Regions from separate parts of the Mesorhizobium sp. URHB0026 genome, predicted to be linked through region 3. Evidence: predicted binding sites of a transcription regulator. Region 3 holds the regulator's gene; each other region holds the start of a gene.
The links. Region 3 encodes LexA, which represses DNA repair genes until DNA is damaged. Its sites were predicted from a motif close to TGTTCNNNNTGTGTTCNG; they were not measured.
Positions count from the first base shown of each region.

Region 1: a site for LexA is predicted at 3,826-3,843, ahead of ACVWWD_RS05615 (helicase-related protein). Genes of this name have one in related genera too.
Region 2: a site for LexA is predicted at 5,107-5,124, ahead of ACVWWD_RS15655 (PA0069 family radical SAM protein). Genes of this name have one in related genera too.

Region 1 is NZ_JBSSCN010000001.1:1,105,988-1,113,790, forward strand. It holds gene ACVWWD_RS05585 (citrate/2-methylcitrate synthase) at 1-344, shown strand, start outside; gene phaR (polyhydroxyalkanoate synthesis repressor PhaR) at 365-973, opposite strand; gene ACVWWD_RS05595 (hypothetical protein) at 1,055-1,183, opposite strand; gene ACVWWD_RS05600 (acetyl-CoA C-acetyltransferase) at 1,270-2,448, shown strand; gene phbB (acetoacetyl-CoA reductase) at 2,556-3,281, shown strand; gene ACVWWD_RS05610 (hypothetical protein) at 3,475-3,777, shown strand; gene ACVWWD_RS05615 (helicase-related protein) at 4,009-7,371, shown strand; gene ACVWWD_RS05620 (RNA-binding S4 domain-containing protein) at 7,382-7,768, shown strand.
Region 2 is NZ_JBSSCN010000001.1:3,197,008-3,204,810, forward strand. It holds gene ACVWWD_RS15625 (AtpZ/AtpI family protein) at 206-607, shown strand; gene ACVWWD_RS15630 (F0F1 ATP synthase subunit A) at 665-1,423, shown strand; gene ACVWWD_RS15635 (F0F1 ATP synthase subunit C) at 1,512-1,736, shown strand; gene ACVWWD_RS15640 (F0F1 ATP synthase subunit B) at 1,799-2,398, shown strand; gene ACVWWD_RS15645 (F0F1 ATP synthase subunit B) at 2,409-2,900, shown strand; gene ACVWWD_RS15650 (ribonuclease HII) at 3,030-3,725, opposite strand; gene ACVWWD_RS15655 (PA0069 family radical SAM protein) at 3,878-5,032, opposite strand; gene ACVWWD_RS15660 (glycosyltransferase) at 5,183-5,704, shown strand; gene ACVWWD_RS15665 (hypothetical protein) at 5,798-5,962, shown strand; gene moaB (molybdenum cofactor biosynthesis protein B) at 5,913-6,467, opposite strand; gene ACVWWD_RS15675 (4-(cytidine 5'-diphospho)-2-C-methyl-D-erythritol kinase) at 6,454-7,377, opposite strand; gene ACVWWD_RS15680 (membrane protein) at 7,383-7,568, opposite strand; gene ACVWWD_RS15685 (S49 family peptidase) at 7,651-7,803, opposite strand, start outside.
Region 3 is NZ_JBSSCN010000001.1:4,401,973-4,409,775, forward strand. It holds gene kynA (tryptophan 2,3-dioxygenase) at 1-105, shown strand, start outside; gene kynU (kynureninase) at 175-1,422, opposite strand; gene ACVWWD_RS21695 (ABC transporter permease) at 1,485-2,408, opposite strand; gene ACVWWD_RS21700 (ABC transporter ATP-binding protein) at 2,414-3,193, opposite strand; gene ACVWWD_RS21705 (ABC transporter substrate-binding protein) at 3,252-4,238, opposite strand; gene ACVWWD_RS21710 (GntR family transcriptional regulator) at 4,388-5,158, shown strand; gene lexA (transcriptional repressor LexA) at 5,559-6,302, shown strand; partial or broken gene ACVWWD_RS21720 (ComEC/Rec2 family competence protein) at 6,296-7,803, opposite strand, start outside.

The sequences.
Region 1 (7,803 bases), 3.3 Mb from region 3:
CCGCGGTCCGGCGCTGGCTTGGCCACGACCGGCCACTGCCGGGATTCGGCCACCAGCTCTATCCCGAGGGCGATCCCCGGGCCACGGCGCTTCTGGCGGACTTCGACAACTCCGACGAAACATTGCGGTCGCTGGAAATTGCCGCCATGGCGGCGACCGGCGCCCAACCGAATATCGATTTTGCCCTGGCCGTGCTGGCGCACGGCCTTGGCTTGCCGCGCGATGCACCGTTCCACCTCTTCGCGCTTGGACGCAGCGTCGGCTGGGCGGCACATCTGGTCGAACAGATCGTGAGCGGCAGCATCATCCGGCCGCGCGGCCGCTATGAGGGATTGCTGCCATAAATCGCGTGAGCGCTATGCTCTCACGACATCGTGTCGAGCTTGCGCTGCATGGCCGCGATCTGGTCCTTCAACTGCTGCAGATCGTCGGACTTCTCAGCCGCTTCCTTCCTGGCCGGCTCGGCGGGGGCCGCTGCCGGAGCCGAGCCCGCCGGCGGAAAAGGCGTGAACAGCCGCATCGCGTTCTGGAACATTTCCATGTTTCGGCGCGTCTGTTCTTCCAGTGCCTTGATCGGCGTCGCCATCTTCATCACGTCCAGTGGCGACTTGCCGATGGCGCCCTTCATCTGCTCGCGGAACCGCTCTTGTTCCTTGGAGAAGGCGATCATCGATTGCTCGAGGAAGCTCGGCACGATCATCTGCATCTGATCGCCGTAGAAAGCGATCAACTGGCGCAGGAACGGGATCGGCAGCATGTTCTGCCCATCCTTGTTCTCCAGCTCGAAAATGATCTGGGTCAGTACCGGATGGGTAATGTCGTCACCGGTCTTGGCGTCCTGAACGGTGAACTCCTCGCCCTTCTTGACCATTTCGGCCAGATCCTCGAGCGTCACATACGTACTCGTCCCCGTATTATAGAGGCGGCGATTGGCGTATTTCTTGATAATGATAGGGTCGTCTTTTGCGGCCATCTGCATCCTCCCCGGACACCGGCACGCCTCAGTAAGCAGCCGGTAACGATTGCGCCCTTTTTGAGGATATGCCCAAAAGCCTCATAATTCCAAGCAGTTTGTGCACTGCGGCATCATATAATGCTGCATGGCAGGCAAAATATGCTGCGCGGCAGCGACCGGACCGCCGGCACCGCGATGCGCGGCCCATTTGCGGCGCATCGGCGCCATGCCGATTTCCGGTTTGACTTGGGGTTGGGAAAGGGCAAGAAAAGTCCTCAACGGCACAACCACACCCTTGAAGTCTGGAGAAGAAAATGTCCGCTTCCATCGTAATTGCCAGCGCCGCGCGCACGGCTGTAGGCTCCTTCAACGGCGCCTTCGCCGCGACGCCCGCGCATGAGCTCGGCGCCGTCGTCGTCCAGGAACTTTTGGCGCGTGCCGGGGTCGAACCGGCCGAGATTGACGAGGTCATCCTTGGACAGGTGCTGACCGCGGCGCAAGGCCAGAACCCGGCCCGCCAGGCCTCGATCCTTGCCGGGCTGCCCAAGGAGACCACCGCCTGGGGCCTCAACCAGGTTTGCGGTTCGGGCCTGCGCGCCATTGCGCTCGGCATGCAGCAGATCGCCACCGGCGACGCCAAGGTGATCATTGCCGGCGGCCAGGAATCGATGTCGCTGTCGCCGCACGCCGAGCACCTTCGCGCCGGCGTCAAAATGGGCGACTACAAGATGATCGACACCATGATCAAGGACGGGTTGTGGGACGCCTTCAATGGCTACCACATGGGCAACACCGCCGAGAACGTCGCCCGCCAGTTCCAGATCACCCGCGACGACCAGGACCAGTTCGCATTGGCCTCGCAGAACAAGGCCGAGGCCGCGCAGAAGGCGGGCAAGTTCAAGGACGAGATCGTCGCCTTCACCATCAAGGGCAAGAAGGGGGACACGGTTGTCGATCAGGACGAATACATCCGCCACGGCGCCACGATCGACGCCATGACAAAGCTGAAGCCGGCCTTCGACAAGGATGGCACGGTGACGGCCGCCAATGCCTCCGGCATCAATGACGGTGCAGCCGGCGCGCTGCTGATGAGCGAAACGGAAGCCGCCAGGCGCGGCATCACCCCGCTGGCGCGCATCGCCTCCTGGGCGACCGCCGGCGTCGATCCGGCGATCATGGGCACCGGACCCATTCCCGCTTCACGCAAGGCCTTGGAACGAGCCGGTTGGTCGGCAGGGGATCTCGACCTCGTCGAGGCCAATGAGGCGTTCGCCGCACAGGCCTGCGCCGTCAACAAGGACATGGGCTGGGATCCCGCGATCGTCAACGTCAATGGCGGCGCCATCGCCATCGGCCACCCAATCGGCGCCTCGGGCGCCCGCATCTTCAACACGCTGGTCTTCGAAATGCGCCGACGCGGCGCCAAGAAGGGGCTGGCCACCCTATGCATCGGCGGGGGCATGGGCGTCGCCATGTGCGTGGAGGCTTTCTGATAGACTTTGGACGGGCGGCGCAAGCCGCCCGTTTCACATGTGGTGCCAATGGTAAATCCAGTGCCTGCCAAGCCCGACAACAGGGCGACTTCAAGAAGGGGAAATGCATGACCAAGGTTGCAATCGTCACGGGTGGATCGCGCGGCATCGGCGCGGCGATCTCGATCGCTTTGAAGAACGCCGGCTATTCGGTTGCCGCGAACTACGCCGGCAACGACGAGGCGGCGGCGAAGTTCAAGGCGCAGACCGGCATTCCGGTCTACAAATGGTCGGTCGCCGACTATGACGCTTGCGCGGCCGGTGTCAAACAGGTCGAAGCCGACCTCGGCCCTGTCTCGGTGCTGGTCAACAATGCCGGCATCACCCGCGACGCCATGTTCCACAAGATCACCCGCGAGCAGTGGAAAGAGGTGATCGATACCAATCTGTCCGGTGTCTTCAACATGACCCATCCGCTGTGGGGCGGCATGCGCGACCGCAAGTTCGGCCGCGTCATCACCATCTCCTCGATCAACGGCCAGAAGGGCCAGGCCGGTCAGGTCAATTACTCCGCCGCCAAGGCCGGCGACATCGGCTTCTCGAAGGCGCTCGCCCAGGAAGGCGCCCGCGCGGGCATCACCGTCAACGTCATCTGCCCTGGCTACATCGCCACCGAGATGGTCAAGGCGATCGACGAAAAGGTGCTCAACGAGCGCATCATCCCGCAAATCCCGGTCGGCCGTCTTGGCGAGCCGGAAGAGATCGCGCGCTGCGTGGTCTTCCTCGCTTCGCAAGATGCCGGCTTCATCACCGGCTCGACCCTCACCGCCAATGGCGGCCAGTACTTAGTCTGAGACGTCTGCTCGCGCGGTCCAAGGCTGCGGATCCATAAGTACCTGCGATAAGCGGACCGGAAATCGGTCCGTTTCCAAATGGCGCCTGACTCCTGGAAGACGTGCTGTTACGCAATGGCCCAATTCGGCACGCAAAGGTTAATGCCGGTAGGCGCGTCTGTGCGAACCCTGTGGTTAAGCCTGTGGATTCTCGGTGGATAAGCTGTTCACAACACAAGATATTGAGAGAACAAAAGCAGAAAATACGGCCGGCGCTGCTTTGTCGCCGATTCGTTCCGGCTTTGAGCCCAATGTTAAGATTAATGGCCGCGATAAGCTGCTATTCTTTAACGTCGAGTTTAGAAAGATTAACAGTTTCATAAGCTTATCCGAGCGCGCACCGACTCCCCCTCATTGTTCCCGGCGGAAGTTAACGGCAGGACCCGCCCAGCATAAAACGGGCCAGTTCGGCGATTCAGCATGTGGTGAGACTCGTGGTCCCAAAATCCATATCTAGTCGTGAACAAAAGCTGAATCTGGCGGAGTCGCCGATTCGTCGCTGATTCGTTCCAGACTCGTTCCAACTGTTAAGCAGGGCTGATTTGCGGAGTGAGGCGGGCGTCTGCGGAACCCTGCCGGAACATTCTGCTTTCGCTTCGCGCCCGAAAACCCTATGTGTCGGCTGTCATACCCGCCACCCTGGCACGCTCCCGACCACGAGAGGCCAGAAAGCCTTATTTCCGAGCCGATGAACATCCAGCCGAAACACACCGAGCCGCTGATCCTGTCGGGCCGCGACGTGACCGCCGTGCTTGGGCCGACCAATACCGGCAAGACCCATCTCGCCATCGAGCGCATGGTCGCGCACGAAACCGGTGTCATCGGCCTGCCGCTGAGGCTGCTGGCCCGCGAGGTCTACACGCGCGTCTGCGAAAAGGTCGGTGCCAATAAAGTGGCGCTGATCACCGGCGAGGAGAAGATCCAGCCGCCGGGCGCCAAATATTCGGTCTGCACCGTCGAAGCCATGCCGCGTGAAACCGACGCCGCCTTTGTTGCCATCGACGAGGTGCAACTGGCCGGCGACCTCGAGCGCGGCCATATCTTCACCGACCGCATCCTGCATCTGCGCGGCCGCCAGGAGACGCTGCTGCTTGGCGCGGCCACCATGCACGGCATTCTCCAGCGGCTGCTGAAAGGCATCTCCGTAGTGACGCGGCCGCGGCTGTCACATCTGGCCTATGCCGGCTCCAAGAAACTGACCCGCTTGCCCAGGCGTACCGCGATCGTCGCCTTCTCCGCCGACGAGGTCTATGCCATCGCCGAACTCATCCGCCGCCAGCAGGGTGGTGCGGCCGTCGTTCTCGGGGCCCTGTCGCCCCGCACTCGCAATGCCCAGGTGGCGCTGTTCCAGTCGGGCGATGTCGACTATCTCATTGCCACCGACGCGATCGGCATGGGCCTCAACCTTGACCTCGACCATGTGGCCTTCGCCCAGAACCGCAAGTTCGACGGCTACCAGTACCGCAATCTTACGGCAGCCGAGCTCGGCCAGATCGCCGGCCGCGCCGGCCGGCATCTTCGCGACGGCACGTTCGGCGTCACCGGCCAGGTCGATCCGCTGGACGAGGATCTCGTCCAGAAGATCGAGGGCCATGACTTCGACCCGGTGAAGGTGCTGCAGTGGCGCACCGCTCAATTCGATTTCGCCAGCCTTGATGCGCTGAAGCGCTCGATCGAAACCAACGCGCCGGTCGAGGGCCTGACACGCGCGCTGCCGGCCGTCGATGCGCAAGCGCTCGAACATCTCTCCCGCGACGAAGACATCCGCGCGCTCGCCACCAATGCCAAGCGCGTGGCGTTGCTGTGGGAAGCCTGCGCCCTGCCCGACTATCGCAAGATCGCGCCTGCCCAGCATGCCGACCTCATCGCCTCGATCTACATGGACCTCGCCCGGCAGGGCCATGTCGACGAGAACTACATGGCCGAACAGGTGCGCCGCGCCGACACCACCGAGGGCGACATCGACACGCTGTCGCACCGCATCGCCCAGATCCGCACCTGGACATTCGTGTCGAACCGGCCCGGCTGGCTGGCCGATCAGGCACACTGGCAGGAAAAGACGCGCGAAATCGAAGACAGATTGTCGGATGCGCTGCATGAGCGGTTGACGAAACGCTTTGTAGACCGCAGGACTTCCGTCCTCATGCGGCGCCTTAGAGAAAATACCATGCCTGAAGCCGAAATCAGTCCTACCGGAACCGTCCTTGTCGAAGGCCATCATGTCGGCGAGTTGCAAGGGTTCCGCTTCACCGCCGACCAGACCGCCGGCGGCGAAGACGCCAAGGCCGTGCGCACTGCCGCGCAAAAGGCGCTTGCCGCCGAGTTCGAGGCACGCGCGGAGCGCTTCGGCGCCTGCGCCAATGGCGATCTCGCGCTCGGTTCGGACGGCACGCTGCGCTGGATCGGCGCGCCGATAGGCACGCTGGTCTCGGGCGAAGACGCGCTGAAGCCGCGCCTGGTGTTGCTGGCTGACGAACAGCTGACGGGCCCGGCGCGCGACAAGGTCGCGGCGCGCGCCGAACGCTTCGTCAATTTCCAGATCGAGTCGTTGTTGAAGCCGCTGGTCGATCTGAAAAACGCCGAGCAGATTTCCGGCATCGGCCGTGGCATCGCTTTCCAGCTGGTCGAGAATTTCGGCCTCATCAACCGTCGTGACATCGCCGAAGAGATGAAATCCTTGGACCAGGAAGGCCGCGCGGCGCTGCGCCGGCTTGGCGTCCGCTTCGGCGCATACCACGTGTTCGTGCCGGCGCTGATCAAGCCGGCACCCGCTGGGCTGGTGACGCTGCTTTGGGCGCTGAAGAACGACGGCAAGGACAAGCCAGGCTTCGGCGACGTCGTCCACTCGCTGGCCTCGGGCCGCACCTCTGTTGTCATCGACCCGGCCTTCGACAAAGCCTTCTACAAGCTCGCTGGGTACCGCAATCTCGGCCGCCGCGCCGTGCGCATCGACATTCTGGAGCGGCTGGCCGACCTGATCCGCCCGGCGACCAACTGGAAGCCCGGCCTTGGCCAGCGTCCGGACGGCGCCTATGACGGCCAGTCCTTCATCGTGACGCCGCCGATGATGTCGATCCTTGGCGCAACCGCCGACGACATGGAAGAGATCCTCAAGGGTCTCGGCTATCGCGCAGAGCCGAAGCCGGCCGCGGAAGTCAAGGCACGGCTGGAAGCGCAGGACAATGCCGCGCGGGAAGCCGCCGCGGCCAGGCAGGCAGCCGAAGAGGCAGCCCGCGCGGAACAAGCCAAGGCGGCGGAAGAGGCGGCTTCGCCGGCCGCCGAGGGAGCCGAACTGGTGTCGGATGCGGCAACCGCCGTGGAGACACGGGTTCCAGCCGAAGTCGCAGCCGACGCGACGGTGGAAACCGTCGCGCAAGAGCAGGCGGAAGCCACCGCTGAAGTTGCGGAGGAGCCTGTAGCCGAAGCCGCTGTCGAAGTCGCCGAGCCGGCGCCGGTTGAGCCGTGGGCCGAACCTGAAACCGCCGAGGCTGACGCGGCACTCACCGAGGAAACCGCAGCGGCGGAGCCCGCCGTCGAAGCCTCCGCGTCGACGGAAGCTGCCGTGGCGGAAGCCGGTGAACCCGTGCCGGAAGCCGAAGCGCCAAAGCCGATCCTGCTGTGGCGCCAAGGTCGCTTCGACCAGCGTCCGCGTCATCGCGACGGCCGCAACAACCGGCCGCAAAACGGACAGGCGCGCGGCCGAAGCAACGCGCCGGCCGGCGGCGAACAGGCAACAGACGCGCCGGCGGACCGTCCCGCACACGAAGGACGCCGCGACGGCGCCGGAAAGCCGCGCTTCGACCGCTCGAAGTACAAGCCCAAGCCGCAAGCTGAGGGCGCTGAGCGCCACGACGGCCGCCCGCAGGGCGAGCGTCCCGAGCGCCGCGAAGGCCGGCCAGACTGGAAGGGCGGCAGGCCGGAAGGCAAGGGTCCCGATCGCGGCGGAAAGCCCGCCTTCCAGCCCAAGCCGCGCGAGGAGCGCCCGGTACGTTTCGATCCGGACTCGCCCTTCGCCAAGCTCGCCGCCTTGCGCGACCAATTGAAGAAGTAAATTCGCTTCGATGGTTGCTGAAGGCCGTCAGCGCATCGACAAATGGCTGTTCTTCTCGCGCGCGGTGAAATCGCGCTCGCTGGCGGCCAAATTGGTGGTCGCCGGCCGTGTTCGCATCAATCGCGACAAAGCAGCGCAGGCCTCCGATCTGGTCAAGCCAGGCGACGTGCTGACCATCACGCTCGACCGGCGTATCTTCGTCTGGAAGGTGCTCGGCGCGGGCGCGCGGCGCGGTCCGTCCGAGGAAGCTCGCACTCTTTATCAAGACATGTCGCCCCCGCCCGCACCGAAAGGCGACGCCCCGCCCGATGCTATCCCGGCGATGCGCGAGGCAGGCAGCGGCCGCCCGACCAAAAAAGAGCGTCGCCAGACCGACCGATTGCACGACGAAGATTGAGCCTGTCGATCGACGCGGATGTGCTCTCCCGCGGC
Region 2 (7,803 bases), 1.2 Mb from region 3:
CCATTGTCGGGGGGATTCGCGCGGCGCATCCCGCCGATCGCAAAGGGCACGATGTCGCACCTTTCTAATTATTTGATTTTACTAGGTAAAATACACAGCGCGGAACTTCCCTCCGTGGCTTGACGGGCGCAAACCCTCTAACTATGTTGCCGGCGACTTTAGAAACGGACGGACGGTGACGGTCTGCCCGGGCAGGGGGGTTGCGATGGCCGAGAAAAACAGGCCAGACGGAACCGGAGAAACCGGCCGCGGCAAGCAGCATGACCCCGAAATCCGCGACGACGATCTTGAGCGACGTCGGCGTGAACTTGGAGCATCGCTTGCGACAAGGCTGCCGAACCGGCTCGAGGGGAAAGACGACGCGAGACCAGTGACCGGATACGGTCAGGCGATCAAACTATCCAGCGAGTTTATCGCCGGGGTGGTGGTAGGCGCCGGCATCGGCTGGATCATCGACCGTATGGCGGGGACATCGCCGTGGGGTCTGATCGTTTTCCTGCTGCTTGGCTTTGGCGCCGGCGTGCTCAATGTCATGCGTTCAGCTGGCGTTGTGGCGGAATTCGGACAGGGCAACAAATCGCGCCCTGACCGGGACAACAGCAAATAGCCGCTCTCGCGCGGCAATGATAAATTTGGCCGTACGCGGCATTGACGGGGTTAGAACGTGGCAGCTGACAAGGTCGATCCGATCCACCAGTTCCATATCATCAAGCTGGTTCCGATTAATATCGGCGGCTACGACCTGTCTTTCACGAATTCCGCACTGTTCATGGTCGCGACCGTGGTCGTTGCGGCGGCCTTCCTGCTGCTGACGACGTCGAGCCGCAGCCTGGTCCCCGGCCGGCTGCAGTCGGTCTCCGAGATGGCCTATGAGTTCGTCGGCAACATGCTGCGCGACGCCGCCGGCACGCAGGGCATGAAGTTCTTCCCCTTCGTGTTCTCGCTGTTCATGTTCGTGCTGGTCGCCAATCTGCTCGGCCTGTTCCCCTATTTCTTCACCGTCACCAGCCACATCATCGTCACTTTCGGTCTCGCCGCATTGGTGATCGGAACCGTGGTGGTCTACGGGTTCATGAAGCATGGTTTCGGTTTCCTGAAACTGTTCGTGCCGCATGGCGTGCCGGTGTTCCTGCTGCCGCTGGTTGTGTTGATCGAAGTCATTTCCTTCGTGTCGCGCCCGGTCAGCCTCTCGGTTCGTCTGTTCGCCAATATGTTGGCGGGCCACATCACGCTCAAGGTGTTCTCCGGCTTCGTCGTCAGCCTCTCCGCACTCGGCGCGGTCGGCGTCGCGGGCTCGGTCCTGCCGCTGGCCATGGCGGTGGCGCTGACGGCGCTTGAATTGCTGGTCGCCTTCCTGCAGGCCTACGTCTTCGCGGTATTGACCTGCATGTATCTCAACGACGCCCTGCATCCCGGGCACTAAGGCCCCATGAGTTTCCGGCCCAAGGGTTTCCAACACTGGCGCCGGATGGAAATCGCAACGGAATTTCAGATCCAAAGGAGTTGAACAAATGGACGCAGAAGCAGCAAAGTACATCGGCGCCGGCATCGCTTGCCTGGGCATGGGTGGCGCGGGCATTGGCCTGGGCAACATCTTCGGCAGCTACCTCTCGGGCGCGCTGCGCAATCCGTCGGCTGCCGACGGCCAGTTCGGCCGCCTGATCTTCGGCTTCGCCGTGACCGAAGCTCTGGGCATCTTCTCGCTTCTCATCGCACTTCTGGCCCTGTTCGGCTGAGTACTGAGAAGATTGGACAGGCCGGCCGCGCAAGCGGCGGGCCTGATATCTGGGGATAGTCCATGTTCGTGACATCTGCCTTCGCGCAAGAGTCCGCGCCATCAGCCGACACCAGCCACGCTGCGACCGGAGGCGACACGCATTCCGGTACCACCGTGCCTGCCGAAGCGCACGGCACGTTTCCGCCATTCAATCCGGAGACGTTTCCGTCGCAGCTTCTGTGGCTGGCGATCACGTTCGGGCTGTTCTACCTCTTCCTGAAGCGCGTCGTGATGCCGCGCGTCGGGGGCATCATCGATGTCCGCAACGACCGCATCAGCCAGGATCTCGACCAGGCAGCCAAGTTGAAGGGCGAGGCCGACGCCGCCGTTGCCGCTTACGAGCAGGAACTGGCGGAAGCCAAGAAGAACGCGAACTCGATCGGCCAGCAGGCCAACGATTCGGCCAAGGCGGAAGCCGACACCGCGCGCAAGAAAATCGAGGCCGCGCTCGATGAGAAGCTTGGCGAGGCCGAGGCACGCATTTCTTCCATCAAGGCCAATGCCATGAAGGAAGTCGGCAGCATCGCCGAGGATATCGCTTCGGCGATCGTCGAGGCACTCGTTGGCGGCAAGGCCAGCAAGGCCGAGATCGCGGCCGCAGTCAAATCCGTGGCCCGGTGAGGAGCGCATCATGGACGCTACATCTCTCGCAACGCTCTGGGCCACGATTGCCCTGATCATCTTCCTGGCCATCGCCGTCTACATCAAGGTGCCCGGCATGATCGCCAAGGCGCTCGACGCCCGCGCCGCCAGGATCAGCAGTGAGCTCGACGAGGCCCGCAAGCTGCGCGACGAAGCCCAGCAACTGCTCGGCCAATACAAGAAGAAGCGCAAGGAAGCCGAGCAGGAGGCCGCCGACATTGTAGCGGCCGCCAAGCGCGAGGCCGAATTGCTGGCCGCTGACGCCCACAAGAAGACCGAGGATTACGTTGCCAGGCGCACCGCGCTTGCCGAGCAGAAGATCGGCCAAGCCGAGCGTGACGCGGTTGCCGAAGTGCGCGCCAGCGCCGTCGACATAGCCGTCGAGGCGGCGCGCGCATTGCTCGCCGCCAAGGTTGACGCCAAGGCCGGAGCCGACCTGTTCAGGTCCGCGCTGCAGGACGTGAAGGCCAAGCTGAACTGAGCGTTCTTCAGTCGCTGACATGAAGCCGCCCGGGCAACCTGGCGGCTTTTTTTGTTGGGAGAAAGCGGCGCGTCAAAGCGGCCAATCTCCGCCCTCGTGGGCAAGATCGGCATTACCACTGCCGTCGCTTTACTCCAGCCCGGCCAAGCTCTCTTCCTCAACCACATCCGTCCCGCTCAGCCGGAACGGCGCAAACGACGAGCGATGCAGTCGAGCCACTGGCCCATGCGCCTCGATCGCCGTGCGGTGCCGGACCGTGGCGTAGCCCATATGGACTTCGAAGCCGTAGCGGTCGTGATGATTGCCGCAGCCGCGCATCATGCGGTCGCGCATGACCTTGGCGACGATCGAGGCCGCGGCGATCGACTGGGAGCGCTGGTCGCCCTTGATCAGCGCGCGCCCCTCGCAGGGCAACCCCGGCGGCACGTCGCGCCCATCCGCGAGCGCGAGCTTAGCCTGCACCGGCAGCCCGACCAGTGCGCGGCGCATCGCTTCGAGGCTCGCCCTGAGGATGTTGCTGCCATCGATGCCCTCGGCGCTGATCGACGCCATCGAGACGCCGAGAGCGGAGCCGATGATGTGCAGGAACAGCGCTTCGCGCTGCAAGTGGCTAAGCCGCTTGGAATCGTCGAGACCCTCGGGAATATTGGCGGGGTCGAGCACCACTGCCGCCGCGACCACGGGACCCGCGAGCGGGCCGCGGCCGGCTTCGTCCATCCCCGCGACCGGCCACAAACCATCGGCCATCGCCTTCGTCTCGAAGGAGAAATCGGGTTTCTCGACGATTTCGAAGAGAGGCGGAGAATCAGAACGCGCGCGAGCCATGTTGCGGCGAGGTTCGCATCGGCTCCGATTCTCCGCAAGTCCCTCCGGGTCGGGTGGGGCGCCGGACCGGGAGGGCACCGTCTGCAGGCCGGGGCAGGCCGGACGGGATTTCTTTGCCACGGCGGCAATGAACAGCCGAGGCGATTTTCGGTTCAGAGCAGCATCAACTGCTCCTGGTCCTTGCCGGCCGCGACGAACTGGTCGGTCCGCAGCGTACGCCGCTCGGCATTGAGGCCGAGCCGCTTGGCGGTGATTTCGAAGCGCCGGCCGATCTGCCAGGCATAGGGTCCGGCGCCCTTCATGCGCTTGCCCCATTCCGAATCGTAGTCCTTGCCGTCGCGCATCGAACGGATCAGCGACATGACGTGGCGGTAGCGGTCGGGATAGTGGCGCAGCAGCCAGTCCTTGAAGATCGGGCTGACCTCCAGCGGTAGGCGCAGCACCACATAGCCAGCCTCGCGCGCCCCGGCATGGTGCGCCGAATCGAGTATGCGTTCCATCTCCTGGTCGGTCAGGCCCGGAATGATCGGCGCCACCATCACCGAGGCCGGGATACCGGCATCCGAAAGCTGCCTGATCGCCTCCAGCCGCTTGGTCGGCGTCGATGCGCGAGGCTCCATCGTCCTGGCCAGCATGCGGTCAAGCGTCGTCACCGACAGCGCCACTTTGGCCAAGCCCCGCTCCGCCATGCGCGACAGAATGTCGATGTCCCGCACGACCAGGGCTGACTTGGTGACGATGCCGACCGGGTGGCCGCGCGCCTCCAGCACTTCGAGGATTTCGCGCATGATCCGGTACTGCTTCTCGATCGGCTGGTAGGGATCGGTGTTGGTGCCGATGGCAATGGTGCGCGGCTGGTAGCCATCCTTTGACAATTCCTTGTCGAGCAGGCGTGCCGCGTCGGGCTTGGCGAACAACTTGGATTCGAAGTCCAGGCCCGGCGACAGGCCCATGAACGAGTGCGTCGGCCGCGCGAAGCAATAGACGCAACCGTGTTCGCAGCCGCGATAGGGATTGATCGACCGGTCGAAGGAGATGTCGGGCGATTCGTTGCGGGTGATGATGGTGCGCGGCTTTTCCACCTGCACCTCGGTCTTGAAGGGAGGAAGTTCCTCCAGCGAACTCCAGCCGTCGTCGAAGACATGCCGGCTGACAGGTTCGAACCGGCCGGACGGATTGATGCCTGCCGACCGGCCGCGGTTGCGGTCCGGACGGACCCGCATGCCGCTCTGCTCGATCATTGCATTGGCCATTTCGGCTCGTCCTGCTCCGAAGGCTGCAATGTCGGCGCGCATGATCGGTTCCATCTTCGCCCGCTCCCAAGGACTGTTCATGTTGTGTCGAATCGCTCTGCTCATGAAATTATTCCTATTTCGTCGATGAGAACAAATCAAGAACTTTCTATGGTGCGCCGCGAAAACTGGCGCCGATCGACTCTTTCCGGTATTCGGCTAATCATGCTCAGTGTTCTGATTGAAACGCACAATGACGAGGAGGGGCTCGCCCGTACGCTGTCGACGCTGATTGGCGGCGCGGTCGAGGGCGTGGTGCGCGAGGTCGTCGTCTGCGACACCGGCTCCAGCGACCAGACGCATCGCGTCGCCGAGCATGCCGGCTGCCACTATGTGGTGAGCGGCGGCATCGCCGCCGGCATCCGCCAGGCAAAGGGTGACTGGCTGCTGTTTCTCGAACCGGGTGCGAGGCTGGTGGAGGGCTGGATCGACGCCGTCCTCGCCCATACGGCTAGGCAGACAATGGCGGCCCGGTTCTCGCGGGCGCGGGGCAGCCGTCCACCGTTCCTGGCCCGGGTCTTTTCCGCGAACCGCGCGCTCGCCGACGGACTGGTAATCAGCAAGCGACAGGCGGCATCTCTGTCCAAGAATGCCGGCAGCGCCGAGGCGTTGGCACGAGGTCTGGCGACAAAGAAACTCGACGCCGAGATCTGGGCGGCGCCGCCCAGGTACAAGCGCCGCCGGTAGTGTGCTGAGAGTTCTGCAAATTCGCTGAGAGAGGGCGTTCATGGCAGGCTGGTGATGTTCAACCTCACCTGATTCCCGCGAAGGAACGCCACCATGACCAAGACCGAAGATAAATCCGCCATCGCTGCCGTCATAGACATTCTGCTTTCGAACCCCGATGGGCTGCACGAAGTGATCCGCGCGGTGATGCAGGAGGTGCTGGAGGCCTTTACGGGGCCGATTTGCCGCGCCGCAGATGTTCGTCCAGGCGCGGCATGATCTCGACGAAGTTACAGGGCATGTGCCGGTAATCGAGCTGTGGCTTGAGGATGCCGTCCCAGGCGTCCTTGCAGGCGCCGGGCGAGCCCGGCAGCACAAAGACGAAGGTGGCGTTGACGACACCGCCGGTCGCCCGGCTCTGGATCGTCGAGGTGCCGATCTTGTCATAGGAAATGCGGTGGAACACTTCCGAAAAGCCGTCCATGCGCTTTTCGAAGATCGGCTCCAGCGCCTCGGGCGTCACATCGCGTCCGGTAAAACCGGTTCCGCCAGTGGTGATCACGACGTCGATGGCCTTGTCCCGCGACCATGCCAGAACGGTGTCGCGGATTCTTTCGCGGTCGTCGGTGACGATATCGCGGGTGGCCAGGATGTGGCCGGCCTTGGTGATGCGATCGGCCAGTGTCTGGCCGGATTTGTCGTCGGCAAGGCTGCGTGTGTCGGAAACAGTCAGCACCGCGATGCGCACCGGAATGAAGGCACGGCTCTCGTCAATTCTGGCCATCTCGCCCAGCCTCCGACGCCATGCTGCGCGTTGCCGCGACGAACCAGTCGGGCTGGCGGCTGCGGATCTCGGCCGCCGCGCGCTTGGCGACATTGCCGGTCTCGAACAGGCCGAAGCACGTCGCACCCGATCCGGACATTCGTGAAAAGCCCGATCCGGCCTTATCAAGCCATGAAAGCGCCCTGCCTATGGCGGGCTGCATCGCAAGGGCTGGCTGCTCGAGATCGTTGCGGGTGATTTCCAGCCAGTTGCGCAGGCTGTGAAAATCGATACTGCGCGGCGGCGGCGGCAGCGGCTCACTATCGCGATGGGAAAGCGCGGCGAAGATTTCCGATGTCGAGACCGGAACGCCCGGATTGACCAGCACGAGACCCAGTGCCGAAAAATCCGGCACTATCGACAGTTCCTCGCCGATGCCGCGCGCGATCAGCGGCTTTGCCGCCAGGCACATCGGCACATCGGCGCCGAGCGAAAGACCGATCCGCGCCAGCTCAACGCTATCGAGCTCTAGCCCCCAGCTCTCGGTCAGCCCGCGCAGCACGGCTGCCGCATCGCTCGAACCTCCGCCCACGCCGGATGCGACCGGAAGGTTCTTTTCGAGCCTGATGTATACGGGGGGCGTGCTCCGAACGCCGGCGGCCTGCCGCAAGGCGTCGCGAGCCTTCAGCACCAGATTGCCGCCATCGAGCGGCACGTCCGCCGCAAAGCGGCCGGACACGCTGAACTCATCGGCGTCGGCCGGCGCGATCTCGATCCTGTCGCCAAAGCGCGTGAACACAGCCAGGCTGTCGATGAGATGATAGCCATCGGCGCGCCTGCCGGTGACGTGCAAAGCTAGGTTTATCTTGGCGGGTGCGGCCCATGTCCGGACACGCTGACCGGATTCCGCGGTCTCGATTGCGAGTAAAATGAGGGTCAGTCCTTGGCCAGCCGGTATTCGCCGGTCCGCGGATCCTTGACCAGCGTTCCCATCGCGCCGTTGGCCGCCTGTTTTTCGGTACGCCGCACCTTGGCCGTCACGCGTTCAGCCTCGCGCACGAAGGTGCGGTAGCCGAAATAGGCGGCGACGCCGACGACGGCGAAGAAAATGATCTGCGGCATGTCAAGCTCCTACCACGCTGGGCCGGTAAAACCGGCCGGTCGGGTCTTTCGGGCAACCATGCTAGACGCTTTCATGGCTTTTTCAAAGCCCGAAGCGCGCCCACGATGCGCGCTCTTCCGCCGCATCGATGACGCCGCTGGCGGCAGCCGCGGCGATATCGGGCGCCGAAAAGCCCTTGCTCGAGCCGAACAGGCCGAAGCGGCCGAACAAACCGCGCGGCGCCGCCACCAGCCT
Region 3 (7,803 bases):
GGCCTGAAGCGCGGTACCGGCGGCACGTCGGGAGCCTCCTATCTCAAGAAGATGCTCGAGGTCGTCCTGTTTCCGGAACTGTGGACGGTTCGCACCCAGCTTTGAACTCTCGTTTGGCTCAATTCCCGTGGGAAAAACCGCGTCACGGTTTTCCCACGGGAATTGCGCCGCTTTTCAGGTCACCGCCGTCTTGACCGCGAAGCGCGCATCCTGCCAGGCGCCGGTGCGCAGGATATCTTCCAGCACCTCGACCGCCCGCCAAACATCGGCGTAGCCGACATAGAGCGGGGTGAAGCCGAAGCGGATGGTCGACGGCGCACGGAAATCGCCGATCACGCCGCGCTCGACCAGGGCCCGCATCACCTGGTAGCCGTTGGGGTGGAGGAACGAAACCTGGCTGCCACGCTGCTTGCCGTCGCGCGGGCTTTCCAGCTCCAGGCCGTAGGCGCCGCATCTGGCCTCGACGAGCTGAATGAACAGGTCGGTGAGAGCGATACTCTTCTTGCGCACCGCCGCCATGTCGACGTCGTCCCACATATCCAGCGCCCCCTTCAGCGCCCGCATCGACAACACCGGCTGCGTGCCGCACAGGAACCGGCGGATACCGCTGCCGGCCGCATAACCCTGCTCGAAAGCGAAGGGCCGCGCATGGCCCCACCAACCGCTGAGCGGCTGCTGGACCTTATCGTGATGACGCTCGGCGGCGTAGATGAAGGCAGGCGCGCCCGGGCCGCCATTGAGATATTTGTAGCTGCAGCCGATGGCGAAATCGGCATTGGCGCTGTCGAGCTCGACAGGCAGCGCGCCGGCGGTGTGGCAGAGATCCCAGACGATCAGCGCTCCGACCTGATGGGCCTTGCATGTCAGTGCCGCCATGTCGCGCAATTTGCCGGATTTGTAGTTGACGTGGTTGACCAGGATGACCGCGACGCGCTCGTCGATGAGATCCTCAATGGTCGGCGCATCAACGCCCTCAAGCCGCAACACCGTGCCGGGGCGCGTCGAGGCCACGCCTTCGGCCATGTAGAGATCGGTTGGAAAGCTGTCGCCCTCGGCGACGATGACCGAGCGGTCCGGCCGCATGCCGAGTGCGGCATGCAGCACCTTGTAGATGTTGATCGAGGTCGTATCGCAGACCACCGTCTGGCCGGCCGCCGCGCCGATCAGCCGCCCCAGTTGGTCGCCGAGCGCGACTGGCATGTCGAACCAGCCGGCGGTGTTCCAGGCACGGATCAGATCCTGCGCCCACTCCTGGGTCGCGGCTTTCCGCAGCTCGTCGAAGACGGCGGGTGCCGCGGCGCCGAGTGAATTGCCGTCGAGATAGATGACGCCTTCCGGCAAGATGAACCGGTCGCGCATGGCACGCAGCGGGTCCGCCGCGTCCATGGCTCCGACGGCTGCGAGATCGAGCGTTGCACGCATCATTTGTACATTTCCTGGTTATTCACGCCCTGGTTATTTCCGCCTTGGTGATTCACGCCGGGCTACTCACGAATAGCTTCGCGAACCGGTGCGGACCCCCGGCTGCGCTTGAGGCTGGGCAAGGCAAGCATGGCCAGCACGAACAGGCCCGTCGCAAGCTTCAGGTCAGGCGGCGGCATGCCGGCCGCAAGGCAGAACGACACCAGCTGGTAGTAGATGATCGCGCCGGCGAAGGGCGCCAGCAGTTGCCGCCAGACCGTTTGCTTGCCGACGACGGCTTCGCCGATCATCAGCGCGGCAAGGCCGTTGATGAGAATTCCCAGGCCCATATTGACGTCGGCGAACCCTTGCGACTGCACCATCAGCGCACCGCTTGACGCCGAAAAAGCGCTGGCCAGCCCGACACCGCCTATGGTCGCGGCCCAGACATTGATGCCTTGCGCCTCGGCCATGTCAGGATTGGCGCCCACGGCGCGGACGGCAGTCCCCTTCTCGGTCCTGAAGAACATGTAGAGCAGCATGAAGGCGACAAGCGCGAGGAGACCCGCGACGACGATCTTGCTGGCGGGGAAACCCGGCCGCGCGAACGGCACCCAGTCGAACACCGAGGGCGAACCGAAGACCGACAGGTTGGACTTGCCCATGATGCGAAGGTTGATGCTGTAGAGCATCGTCATCATCAGGATGCCCGCAAGCAGCGTGTGGATGCGGAAGCGCAGATGGATGAAGGCGGTGCAGCAGCCCGCCGCGAAGCCGGCGACAAGGGCGGCGGCGATGCCCATCAGCGGCGATGCGCCGGCGGCAAGGAGAACGCCGCAGACGCAGCCGCCCAGCGGAAAAGCGCCTTCGCTGGTGAGATCGGGAAAATTCAGCATGCGAAACGGGATCATGATCCCGAGCACGACAAAGGCCAGGATCAGGCTTTGCGCCAGGGTGACCGGCATGATCGCGACGAAGCTGGTGAGAACGTCCCCAACAAAACCCATGATGATCAACTCGCCAGCAACATGCGATCGGTCTTGACGGAGAAATGGCCGATCAGATCGACAACCGTGACCCTCGCCTTCTCCTGCCCTGTGACTTCCAGAAGCACCCGGCCGGCATCGAGCATGATCACCCGGCTGCCATGGTCGACGGCGTGTTGCATGTTGTGGGTCACCATCAGGGTGGTCAGCTTCAGCGCATTGACGGCGCGCACCGTCGCGCGCATGACGATCTCGGCCGTGCGCGGATCGAGCGCTGCCGTATGCTCGTCGAGCAGCAGCAGATCCGGCGATCCTCCGACAGCCATGATCAGCGACAGCGACTGCCGCTGCCCGCCCGAGAGCAGGTCGACACGGGTATCGAGACGGTTTTCAAGGCCGAGGCCCAATATCGACAGGCGCTCCTTGTAGGACGCCAGCCGTGTGGCGTTCAGCCCCTGCCGCAGCGTGCGTTTTTGACTGCGCAGGTCGGCCAGCAGCATGTTCTCCGCCACGGTCATGCTGGCGGCGGTGCCGCGCATCGGATCCTGGAAGACGCGCGCCAATCTTTCGGCACGCTTGTGCACCGGCATCCCTGTCACATCCGCGCCATTGATCAGGATCTTGCCGGAATCCAGCACAAGAGCACCAGAAATGGCGTTGAGCATGCTGCTCTTGCCGGCCCCGTTTGAGCCGATGACGACCCCGAACTCTCCCGTGGCCAAGGACAGGCTGAGACCGTCCAGCGCGACCTTCTCGTCGGCCTGGCCCTTGTAGAACACTTTGCGCGCGGATCGTATCTCGAGCATCGTTCCTCCGTGACCTCGGGATGATGGCGCCGACGCCATCATCCCAGCAGTTCCGATGTTAGTCGACGATGCAGCCGCAATCGGCCATTGAAGCCGGTATCTCGACGCCGAACGCGGCCATCGCCTTGCGCGAGATCGTTGCCATGTGGTCCTTGTAGGCCGGGCGCGACGGCGCGATCGTCTTGGGATCCTTGCCCTTGAGGATCTCGGCGGCGATGTTGCCGGCGTTGATGCCGACCTGGGTGTAATTGACCGCGAAGCTCGCCGGCACGGTGCCGTTGCGGACCGCGCTGTCATCGGAGTTGACGACCGGGATACCGGCCTGGCGGGCGGCCGCTGAGACAGCGGCGATCGCCGGCTGAATCAGGTTCGAGGCCGGGCCGTAGATCACGTCGGCCTTGCCGGCGAACGAAGCGATACGCTGCTGGATGTCATTTACGTTGTCGATGCCGAGCTCGACCACCTCGAAACCGGCGGCCGGTGCCGCCGCCTTGATCTTTTCGACCAAGGCAACGTCATTGGCCTCACCGGGATTATAAGGCACGCCGAAGCGCTTGGCGTTCGGCAGCAGCTTCTTGGTGAAGGCCATCACCGCGGCGACGTCCTGCAGATCGCTGGCGCCGGTCATGCCTTCGTCTCCGGCGTCCCATGATGGCACCAGCTTGGCCGCCACCGGATCGGTGACCGCGGCAAAAACGATCGGAATGCCGGAACCCGCGAGCGCTTTCTTGGCGATCTGCGAGACCGGCGTGGTGATGGTGTAGATCAGCTTGGGCTGCTCGGCCTGCAGCTTGGCGATCATCTGCGGCACCAGCGACGCATCGAAATTGGTGTGGCTCTCCGTGTAGACGACGTCCTTGCCCTCGACGAAGCCGTTATCCGTCAGCGCCTTCTTGAAGCCGGCTATGGCGGCGTTCAATTGCGGGTGCTCGCCGAAATTGGCAATGCCGATACGGATCTGATCGGCCGCGGCACTGCCGGCGCTGACCATCAATGCGCCTGCCAGGGCCAAACCCGACAACCAAGCGGATTTCGACTTCAACATCATTTCCTCCCAGATTTGATCAGGGCCGCTTGGAAACGCGGCTGCTCCGCGATCATGGTCAGTCCGCCGGTCTGTGTCAAACATTATATATAATTGTTGTAGTGACCCAGTATCATATATACTTTTAGCCAGACGACGGATTGATCACGATGCGGGATGAGACGAGTTCCACAAAAACGGAAGCCGCCTATCAGCTGTTGCGGCGCGACATCCTGACCACGCGCCTCATGCCCGGCGCCCCGCTCAAACTGAGTGCGCTGCGCGGCACATATGGCGTCGGTTGGACACCGTTGCGCGAAGCCCTGTCGCGGCTCGAGGCCGAACGCTTGGTCACCGCCATCAGCAATCGTGGTTTTGCCGTGGCTCCGGTGTCGCGGGCCGAGCTGGAGGATCTGGCACGCGCCAGAATGGTGGTCGAGATACCCCTGTTCCTCGAATCGATGGAAAAAGGCGGCAGGGAGTGGGAGGATGCCGTAGTCACTGCCCACTACCGGCTCTCGCGTTGCAAGACGGCGGTCGACGATCCCTCCGACACGGCCGTCGACAGATGGGATGAGAACCACGAGGCTTTCCATGCGGCGCTGCTGAGCGCCGCCACATGCGACTGGCTGTTGCGGTTCCGCTCGACAATCTCGGATCAGTTGCGCCGGCATCATCGCTTTCTTGGTCTGGCGCCGACATTGCGGGCCGCGGCCGGCCTCAAGGACGGCTATGAACAGGCAATGGAGGCGTTGCGCGAAGCGATCGCGATCGAACACCATACCGCGATCATGGAAGCGGCACTCGATCGTGACGTCGAACGGGCCAAGGCGCTGATGACGGCGCATATCGGCTACACACTGCACGTCTATGTTCATAGCGAAGACAGCGGCGCGACCAGATACGCCGCCCGCGCCGGCAGCTTGAAGGGGTCGGGATAACTTCAGCGCTTCCGCGACGTCTATTCGCACGCGCTGGCCGGAGTGCGCCGAACGCCCGGGTCCATGGCCGCCCGGAGCTACCAATGGTTGGCATTTTGGTTTCGTTTCGTTCCGCGACTCCCTGAAATATACGGTACCCCTGGAAGAAGCCTTCCAGATGGCTGATGCCAGCTCCATCGGCGGATAGGCCACAGGCCATTAACCAAACGATTTCAATGTGCCTGCCGATCGCGGAAAGGACCGGTTGCTGACGCCGTCGGGGGCAAAAAACTTCAGACCCCCTTAACAAATTCATTAAACTTTAAACGGTTGCAGAACACAACTGGAACAGATAGTGTTTGTTCTGGGTTTGTTTTTTCGATTCTGGTTCAACCTTTCGTTCAATGTCTTGGGGGCCGCCATGCTGACGCGCAAGCAACATGAACTGTTGATGTTCATCCACGAACGGCTCAAGGAAAGCGGGATACCGCCTTCCTTCGACGAGATGAAGGAAGCACTCGATCTTGCCTCCAAGTCGGGGATCCATCGCCTGATCACGGCGCTGGAGGAGCGCGGCTTCATTCGCCGGCTACCCAATCGGGCGCGCGCGCTGGAAGTGCTGCGGCTGCCGGACTCGATCGCGCCGGGCCTCAATGCGGCAAAGAAGTTCTCGCCAAGTGTCATCCAAGGCAGCCTTGGCCAAGGCAGTCTCGGACGCCAGATCAGGCCGGCCGCTGCGCCTTCGCGCCTGCCCGCGGCCGGCAACGACGACGATGCGGTTTCAGCCGTATCCATCCCGGTCATGGGCCGTATCGCCGCCGGTGTGCCGATCGATGCAATCCAGCATCAGACGCATTCGATCTCGGTGCCGCCGGACATGATCATGGGCGGCGAGCACTATGCGCTGGAGGTCAAGGGCGACTCGATGATCGAGGCTGGTATCTTCGATGGGGACACGGTCATTATCCGCAATGCCGACACGGCAAGCCCGGGCGAAATTATCGTGGCACTGGTCGACGAGGAGGAAGCGACGCTGAAGCGGTTCCGCCGCAAAGGCGCTTCGATCGCGCTCGAGGCCGCCAATCCAGCCTACGAAACACGCATTTTCGGGCCGGACAGGGTCAAGGTACAAGGCAAGCTGGTCGGGTTGATCAGGCGCTACTGAGCCGGCTTTCCATCGGGCTTGTCGGGTTTTTTGTACGGCGGCAGCCCCCTCGCCTCGCGTGAGAATTTTCGCTGTTCGTGCCAGGGTCGGTATGGTCCGTCGACGGCGAATTCGATCCCGGCCCGGGTCGTGGCCGACTGGGGATTGAAGAAGACGGCAGCGCTTCCCTTGCGGGCGAGCTGCCGTTTGGTGACGACGAGAACCAGTGGATTTTGGCAGGCGTCATAGGCGGTCGCGTCGTTCACGATGATCAGGTCAGCGAAAGCACAGGCTTTCCAGGTGGTCTTGCGGTCCTCGACATAAGCAATGATCGCGCCGGAAGGGTGCCTACAAGGCACAGGCCTTCGCGGCAGTAGAAGGGCGATCCCGGCGGCAGGTCGGCGGGACTGGCAACGTCGAATTGCCCGTCTGTCTTGTCGAACATTTCCGGTTTGACGATTGTTTCGGAGATCAGAGCGCGCTTCCAGTTGTCGGTTGCGAATTCGTTCGGACGTTCCCGGTTGACGGCCAGTTCGCCATTGCCGATCGGCAGCGCGACCAGCCGCGCATCTTCCGAGATCAGCACATCGGGCGCGCGCGTGTGCGACACAGTCAACAGGCCGGCGAGCGCGAATGGCAGCGCCGCGAGCCGCAGCCAGGTCGTCGCCATCGTCGCGATAACCAGCGCGACGGTGACCAGCAGCACGGATTGCTGCGAAATCAGCCCGACTCCGTCGACCGGAGAGCGCTCCGATATCCACGCCGACACGGCGATCATCGCCGTCAGGCCCTTGCCCATGAGGTAGAGAGCCGGCCAATCCAGTCCGAATGGCATCAGCAGCGCGCTAGCGACGGCCAGGAACATCACGACCGACACGATCGGCATCACGGCCAGATTGGCGAACAGGCTGAGGGGCGATACCCGCTGGAAATGCCAGATGGCAAACAGTGCCGTGGCGCTGCCGGCGACAATGGACGTCATGGCCAATCCACCTGTCGCCAGCAGGAATTTTCGCGTCAGGAGCCCGGGCAGGGATCGCTTTGGCGGCGGTGGCCTGGTCTTTCCCGCACGGTGATCGGCCCAGCCGGCATAAGCGCCAACCAGGGCCGCGGTCGCGGCGAACGACATCTGAAAGCTTGGGCCGACGACCTCGTGCGGCGAGACCAGGATGACGGCGATCGCCGAGATCGCCAGATTGCGCATGGTCAGCGCAGCGCGATCGAAGAAGACGGCAATCAGCATCACCGCCAACATGATGAAGCTGCGTTCGGCCGCAACGACGACACCGGAAATCATGAGATAGGCGGCGATCGAGAACAGTGCGGCGGCGGCGGCGTATTTCTTCACCGGCCGGCGCGCGGAAAAGTCTGGTAACAGTGCGAAGGCACCACGCAGCAGACCCATGATGGTGCCGGCCACAAGCGCCATATGCAGTCCCGAAATAGAGATGATGTGATAGATGCCGGTACGCCGCATCGCTTCATTGATTTCATCGGGTATGCCGGCGCGCACGCCGACGAT